2 regions of the Selenomonas sp. oral taxon 149 str. 67H29BP genome follow, and region 1 is predicted to be linked to the other one. Evidence: predicted binding sites of a transcription regulator. Region 1 holds the regulator's gene; the other holds the start of a gene.
The links. Region 1 encodes HrcA, which represses chaperone genes, less so after heat shock. Its sites were predicted from a motif close to TGTTAGCACTCNNNNNNNNNGAGTGCTAACA; they were not measured.

Region 1 (4,214 bases):
CCAAGCCATAGGCGAGTGCCGCCGCCGTCGGCTCGTTGATGATACGCAGCACCTCAAGGCCTGCGATCTTACCCGCATCCTTCGTCGCCTGACGCTGGCTGTCATTGAAGTACGCCGGCACCGTGATGACCGCCTGCGAGACCGTCTCGCCGAGATATGCCTCTGCATCGCTCTTGAGCTTCTGCAGAATCATTGCTGAGATCTCGGGCGGCGTGTAGCTCTTTCCATCAATCGTGACATGATAGTTCGGATCACCCATGTGACGCTTGATCGACGAGATCGTGCGGTCAGGATTCGACACCGCCTGATTCTTCGCGAGGCGGCCGACGAGACGCTGGCCGTCCTTCGTAAAACCGACAACAGACGGCGTGATGCGGCTGCCCTCAGGATTCGTAATAACGACCGGCTCGCCGCCCTCCATCACGGAGACAACCGAGTTCGTCGTACCAAGATCAATACCAATTACTTTAGCCATGTTATATTCCCCCAAAAATCATAAAGATATTATTTCGTTAGTTACCGGCGACCTGCACCATCGCGGGGCGGATCACACGTCCTTTTGCCTGGTAGCCCTTCTGGAGCACCTGTGTGATCGTTCCGTCCTCTGCATCCGCATCCTCCACGCGCATCACCGCCTGGTGAAAATTCGGATCGAAGGGCTGGCCCTCTGCCTCGATGGCCTCAAGACCGTGCTTCTGCATGACCTCACGCAGCTGCGTGTGAATCATCTCGACGCCCTTCTGGAACGCCTCGACATCCGTCTGCTCCACGGCGAGTGCCCGCTCAAAATTATCGAGGAGCGGCAGCAGATCGCCGAGCATATTCTGCGTAATGACGGCGGCGAGTTCTTCTTTTTCCTTCGCCGTGCGGCGGCGGAAATTTTCAAAATCCGCCTGCAGGCGCAGGACACGATCACTCTTTTCCTTCAGCTCCGCCTCGAGTGCGGCAATTTTATCCGCCTCGGTCGGGGCGCTGTCCTCCTCCCCTGCGGGTGTGTCCGCCGCATCCGTCTCAGTCACAGCATCCGCAGCAGCCTCAGGCTGCCCCTCTGCCGTGTCCTGTACCTTCTCTTCTTCCTGCAAGCCGTTCACCTCTCCTACCACTTTAATTGATAGATCATTTCTGTCAAGTTCGTATTGACATAGTCAAGGATGCGCATTGCTTTCGCATATTCCATCCGCGTCGGCCCGAGCACGGCAATCGTTCCGAGCAGCTTTCCGTCGACATGATAGGTCGCCGTGATGAAGCTGCTGTCCCAAAACGTACTGCTCTCGTTCTCTCGCCCGATCGTGACTGTCAGGTCCTCTCCCGCATGGGTATGCAGGATATCCTTCACAAGATCCTCGCGCTCAAGGACGAGCAGCATCGCGCGTACGCGATCGAGATCCTGAAACTCGGGATTGCTGAGGAGCTGCGCTGTCCCACCAAGATAGAGACGACCATCCTCACGCCCTTCGAGCGCGCGGTGCATCACCTCCACCGCCGCGACGAAGATCGACTCATCGCCGATCGCATCGCGGATGCGGCGCATATCCTGCTTTGTCACAGCACGGAGTGCCTTGCCCGAGAGCGTCTGATTCACCGCGCCCGCCATCCGCTGGAAATCTGCGAACGTCGCACCGTCTGGAATCTCGACGATACGGTTTTCGACGAACCCTGCATCCGTCATGAGGACGGCAATCGCGTGACCGAGATCAAGCGGCAGGAACTGCAGCATGCGGAACGTGGACTGTGCGGCCTGCGGTGCAAGCACGAGCGACAGGTTATGTGTCACATCGGCGATGAGGCGCGCCGTTTCCTGAAACACCTCATCGAGCCGCCGCACGCGCCCTTTGTACCAATCATGAATCTTTGTCTTCTCGGCATCCGTCACCGGAGCGATAGGCTGCAGCCCGTCGACGTAGAAGCGATAGCCCTTCGACGACGGAATGCGTCCGGCGGATGTGTGCGGATGCTCCAGATAACCGAGCATTTCCAGATCCGCCATTTCGTTGCGAATGGTGGCAGGGCTGATGCCGAGATTGTACTTCTGCGCAAGTGTCCGTGACCCGACCGGCTCCGCCGATGCAATGTAGTCATCGACGACCGCCCATAGGATTTGGCTCTTGCGCTCATCCAGATCGTTCGACATTCACCCCTCTCCTTTCAATTCTGTTAGCACTCTATTGGTCTGAGTGCTAATCAAAATCTATAAAGAATATACAGCGTAAAAAACAAAAAGTCAATAGCAAAATGACAAAAAGTCAAATTTTTTATTGCGGATATCTCTTTTAGCGTCCCCTGCCATCCAAAAGATCGCAGGATTCCTTACCGTGACAGGACACAAGAAAAGAGCGACACGAAAACAAACTGTCCCGTACCGCTCCATAGGATGGAATAAACTACTACGCAGTCGGTTTATCCGCAAAGACCTTGAAGATGTAGACCGCGCGGATCTCTACCGGCGTTACGCCGAGATTCTCAATTGCTGTGAGAAGTCCCGATGCCAGTACGGCGCGTTCCGCCTTGCGGTCTGAACTCGTCACAATCGTAAGTGCCGGTTCATCCTTCGGATAAAGCGTCACAATGCCGTTGCCAAACGTCACCTCATAGGCTCCGTTTGCTGTCTGATAGAGGAAGTTGAGCCTCTGCTCAGACATATTGCGGATTTCCTTCGGATCCGGAATGTCCACCTTCTTTGAGGCAGGCTTGATCGTCAGACGTACGGGACTATAGTTGATCGTATAGATGCCGTCGAGATCGCGCGAGCCGCCGTCCGTAAAGAGGACGGGGATTGCCTCAGCCGTGCTGTTTGGGATCTCCTCGTGGTGCACACCACGAATCCCGCGTGTCTTCCCGAGGTCAAAGCCGAACGAGCCGTCCGAGCCCTCAACATAGTCATGTGTCTCAGGGTTGTTCCCCATCGTGACAATGACCTTGTCGCTGGTCGGCACCTGCGTCGCCCCCTGCGGCGTATTCGTCTCGGAGCCGCCTGTCGACGTGCCCGAACTGGAAGAAGATCCACCCGAGCTAGACGAGCCGCCGCCCGAGGAGGAGCTTCCGCCGCTTGTGGACGATCCACCCGTGCTGGTCGAAGAGCCGCCTGTCGTGGTAGACGAGCCACCCGTTGTGGTCGACGTTCCGCCCCTGCCCGTGGTTGAGCCGGTCGTGCCGCCGCCTGTTGTACTCGAACCAGACGAGCCGCCTGTGCCCGTTGTTGTGCCTGTTGTCGTTCCCGGTGTTGTACCGCCACCCGTCGTGGAACCACCCGTGCTCGGCGTTGTTCCACCGGTGGTTGTACCCGTGCTCGGAGTTGACCCACCTGTGGTCGTTCCTGCACTCGGCGTAGAGCCCGTCGAGCCGCCCGGGGTTGTCCTCGTGCCGCCCGTGGATGTACCTGTGCTCGGTGTCGAACCACCAGTAAGTCCGCCTGTGCTTGGCGTCGTTCCACCCGTAACACCACCAGTGCTTTCCGTTGTGCCGCCAGTTACACCGCCGGTGCTCGGCGTTGAGCCACCCGTGAGGCCACCCGTGCTCGGTGTGGAGCCTCCCGTGAGGCCACCGCCGCCAAGGCTGACGCCACCGCCCGAGTTGCCACCCGGAATCGCCGTGCCACCCGTCAGGCCGCCCGGATTTCCGGTGATGCTGCCCGTGCCGCCGCCAACGACGCTGATGCCGCCCGAGCTGCCGCCCGGGATCGCCGTACCGCCACCGACGCTGCCGCCGGGCATGCCCGGGACAGAGCCAGAGCCGCCGCCCGTGAAGCTAAAGCCTCCCGTACTGCCGCCCGGTGTCGGTGTAGAGCCCGGGACTGTGCCCGTACCCGGCGTAGAGCCACCGCTGGTCGACGAGCCGCCCGAACTGGACGAACCACCCGAGGAGGAGCTTCCGCCGCTTGTGGACGAGCCGCCTGAGCTGGAGGAAGATCCACCAGTTGTAGACGAACCACCCGAACTGGAGGACGAACCTCCTGTTGAAGTAGAAGAACCGCTCGTGCTTGTCGAGGAGCCGCCCGTTGTGGTCGACGTTCCGCCCCTGCCCGTGGTTGAGCCGGTCGTGCCGCCGCCTGTTGTACTCGAACCAGACGAGCCGCCTGTGCCCGTGGTCGAGCCCGTCGTTGTGCCTGTTGTCGTTCCCGGTGTTGTACCGCCACCCGTCGTGGAACCACCCGTGCTCGGCGTTGTTCCACCGGTGGTTGTACCCGTGCTCGGAGTTGACCCACCTGTGGTCGTTCC
Region 2 (4,214 bases), 1.3 Mb from region 1:
GACGCGTTTGCCGCAAAGGCAAAGGCGGACGGCATTGAGGTCGAATTCCTCGACGCGAAGAACGACGGCAATATGCAGATCGACCAGCTGAACGAGGCGATTGGCAGCGGTGCGGGGGCGATCATCCTGCTTGCTGCCGATGGTTCCAGCATCGTTAAGACCATTGAAAAGGCAAACGATGCGGGCATTCCCGTCATCACAGTCAACCGCAGCGTTGCGGGCGGACAGGTGCTCCGCGCCTATTCCGACGATGTGGAGGCGGGGCGTATGCAGGGCGAGTACATGGCAGCGCATCTGCCGCCGAACGCGAAGATCGTGTATTTGCAGGGCGATGAGACGCAGAGCAGTGCCGTCGGCCGTTGGGAGGGGTTCAAGGCAGCGTGTCTGGACAAGCGCCCCGACATTCAGCTGCTCTCGTTCGTGGATGCCGGATGGAGCAAGGCCGAGGCCTTGAAGACCATGATGCTCTGGATGAATATGTTCCCCGAGGTCAATGGTGTCGTTGCAGGAAATGATGAGATGGCACTCGGTGCGATTGCCGCACTCAAGGGGGCAAACCGCCTCAGTGGATGCCTTGTCTCTGCGGTCGATGCCACCCCTGCGGGTCTCGCAGCAGTCGAGGCGGGCGAGATGGCGCAGACGGTCAAGCAGGATGCAAAAGCGCAGGGTGAGGGGGCACTCACACTTGCAGAGGGCTTCCTCAAGGGAAATCCGCCGAGTGGGGATCTTGCGATTCCGTTTACGTCCATAACTGCGGACAATCTTGCGCAGGCGAAGTGAGGAGGGGAGTGCCATGAATCTGCCGTTCATCTCTGCGGAGGCAATGAAGGACTATGCCGTGCGGACAAAGGTGTTCATCCTGTCCGTATTCCTCTTGGCAGCCATCCTCGTTGTCGCCGTCGTCGGTATCTACTCGAACGATCAGGCAAAGCAGTCGCTTGACGATATGTATCACCATAATCTCATGTCGACACAGTATCTGAACGATGCCAATACGCGTCTGCGGAAAATCAGCGTCAATGTGCCGTACATCTTACAGGAGGGAATCACAGCGGACAACCGCAAGATTCTCGTGGACGATGTGCTCGGCAATCTGAACGCGCTCCATCACGACATGGAGGAGCTCAAGAAGATCGACACGAGCGAGCGGGCACAGGCGACGATTGCCGAACTGGAAAAAAATCTGACCGTCGCGACGGACAAGGTCGGAGCGGTCAACAACATGGGGACGACCACCGAGGATCGCGTCGCGATCTTTGACAATCTCGCCTCGCTCACCGTCATCTCAAGCAATATGGCGGTGCTCACACCCGATAACGTGTTCCAGGGAAAGCAGCTCTTTGAGGCGAACAATGCGCGCTATGACCGTACGGTCTACAGTTTTGCCATCATCATCGTCATTGCGGTGGCCTTTGGTATTCTTGTGTCGCGCCGCATTGCAGATAACATCTCCGATCCGCTCGCTTCCTCCATCGGACATCTGAGTGCCGTCGCGTCCGGAGACCTCTCGCGTGAGATCCCGCGCGAACTCTCTGACCGTGCGGATGAAATCGGTACGGTGGTCAAGGCACTCGGCAAGATGCAGGGCTTTATGAAGCAGGTGCACGAGGAGGCAGAGCAGACCGATGCGATGGTCGCGGAGCTTGAGGAAATGCTGCATGGGCTCAACAATGACACGCAGGACATGTCTGCCGTGACCGAGGAGATGTCCGCAGGCATGGAGGAGACAGCAGCATCTACATCCAGTGTCCAGCATCTCAGCGGGGAGCTGAACGATGGGATCAAGGGGGCAGCGGACGCAGCACGCGAGAGCGAGGAGTATACGCGCGAGGTTGCACAGCGTGCCGCCGATCTCCAGACGACGATGGAGCAGTCGCGTCTCAATACGCGTCAGATCTACGGCTCGACGAAGGACTCTGTGGCAGAGGCGATCAAGTCCTCGAAGATCGTCGACCAGATCGGACAGCTCACGCTGGAGATCTCCGAGATCGCCGAACAGACGAACCTCCTCGCTCTGAACGCAAGCATCGAGGCAGCGCGTGCAGGTGAGCAGGGACGCGGCTTTGCCGTGGTCGCGGGCGAGGTCGGAAAGCTCGCCGAGCAGTCGCGCGGAACGGCAGAGAAGATCAAGGGCCTCACGGGGCAGGTTACGGGCTCGGTGCAGGCTCTCTCCGACGGTACGCATAGGCTGCTCACCTTCATTGATGAAAACATCCGCGGCGATTATGACCTGATGGACAAAACAGCAGAGCAGTACAAGGCAGATGCGGAGTTCTTCCGCAAAACTGCAGAGGCGACAACGTCGCGGTCACAGGAACTGTTGGGCTCCGTCAGCGAGATGAATGCGGCGATGGAGGGGATTCGCAACGCGACACACGAGGGTGCGGAGGGCAACACGCGCATCGCGGAGAGAGTCGTCTCCATGGCGGCAGAGTACGAGAATATCCTTGCAAAGATCCAGACCTTCAAGGAAGGGACGGCGCGCCTCAAAAACCTCGTGGCGGCGTTCAAGGAGTAACGCTGCTGGGCATACCGCACACTTTTCTCGTTTGTTCCACTAGGGTTCGCTTAGAGGCATTGCCCATTCGCACGAAAAATTTACATGTTATGCAGAGAGCCTTTTATGGCTCTTTGTTGTTTTTTTGACTTTTTTACAAAATACCTATTGACTTTTTGACTAAAAACATTTACTATAGACAACGTAAGTTAGCACTCAGTCAATGAGAGTGCTAACACGACAAAAAGATTTGGGATAAACTAGGAGGAAGATACCATGATTAAGCCATTGGGCGAACGTGTTGTCATTGAAGTCGCAGAGAGCGATGTCACGACGGCGAGCGGCATTGTGCTCCCCGATACGGCAAAGGAAAAGCCGCAGAAGGGCAAGGTCGTTGCGGTCGGTACGGGCAAGCTCCTCGAGAACGGACAGCGTGCAGGCCTTGAGGTCAAGGAAGGCGACAGCGTCGTTTTCTCGAAGTACTCGGGCTCTGAGATCAAGGTTGACGACAAGGACTACCTCATTGTTCGCGAGAGCGACATTCTGGCAATCCTGTAATTAGGGAAGTACTGATAAATTCGGCACTACTATCTTGACGCATCTTTTTCGCCCGCACTTCGGCGGAAAATCCTCCACAGAGCCCCACTCTGCGTCTGGTTTTCCACCTTGTTCGGACAAAAAATCTACGCCAATTTGGCAGACCTCATTTTATCAGTGCTACCTTAGATAGACGAAACGTGGAGGCAATATAAATGGCAAAGCAGATTCTGTTTGACGAAGAGGCACGCCGCGCTCTTGGCCGCGGCGTTGATGCACTGGCAAATGCGGTCAAGGTAACGCTTGGCCCGAAGGGACGCAACGTTGTCCTCGATAAGAAGTACGGCGCACCGACGATCACGAATGACGGCGTGACGATTGCACGTGACATCGAGCTCGAGGATCCGTTCGAGAACATGGGCGCACAGCTCGTGAAGGAAGTTGCGACGAAGACGAACGACATCGCGGGCGATGGCACGACGACGGCGACGCTCCTCGCACAGGCGATGATCCAGGAGGGCATGCGCAACGTCGTGGCGGGCGCGAACCCGATGATCGTCAAGAAGGGCATCGACATGGCGGTCAAGACGCTGGTCGAGGAGATCAAGAGCAAGGCACAGAAGGTCGAGACGAAGGCAAAGATCGCGCAGGTTGCGTCGATCTCCTCGGCAGACTCCGAGGTCGGCGAGCTCATCGCAGAGGCGATGGAGAAGGTCGGCAAGGACGGCGTCATCACGGTTGAGGAGTCCAAGACCATGGACACGAACCTCTCCGTTGTCGAGGGCATGCAGTTCGATCGCGGCTATATCTCGCCGTACATGGTGACGGATACGGACAAGATGGAAGCCGTCATGGATGATCCCTATGTGCTCATCACCGACCGCAAGATCTCCTCGGTCGCGGATATCCTGCCCGTTCTGGAGCAGGTCGTGAAGCAGGGCAAGCAGATCGTCATTATCGCAGAGGACCTTGACGGTGAGGCTCTTGCGACCATCGTGGTCAACAAGCTGCGCGGCACGTTCAAGGCACTCGCGGTCAAGGCACCGGGTTTTGGCGACCGCCGCAAGGCGATGCTCGAGGATATCGCTATCCTCACGGGCGGCACGGTCATCAGCGAAGAGGTCGGCCGCAAGCTCGACAGCGTCACGATCGAGGATCTCGGCCGTGCACGTCAGGTGCG

Region 2: groES (co-chaperone GroES) is a predicted target of HrcA. The motif match lies at 2,705-2,735, and genes of this name have one in related genera.

What each region holds. Positions count from the first base shown of each region.
Region 1 is NZ_GL397087.1:908,573-912,786, forward strand. It holds gene dnaK (molecular chaperone DnaK) at 1-475, opposite strand, end outside; gene grpE (nucleotide exchange factor GrpE) at 513-1,103, opposite strand; gene hrcA (heat-inducible transcriptional repressor HrcA) at 1,097-2,131, opposite strand; gene HMPREF9166_RS04345 (filamentous hemagglutinin N-terminal domain-containing protein) at 2,385-4,214, opposite strand, start outside.
Region 2 is NZ_GL397087.1:2,225,782-2,229,995, forward strand. It holds gene HMPREF9166_RS10500 (sugar ABC transporter substrate-binding protein) at 1-780, shown strand, start outside; gene HMPREF9166_RS10505 (methyl-accepting chemotaxis protein) at 794-2,518, shown strand; gene groES (co-chaperone GroES) at 2,774-3,055, shown strand; gene groL (chaperonin GroEL) at 3,250-4,214, shown strand, end outside.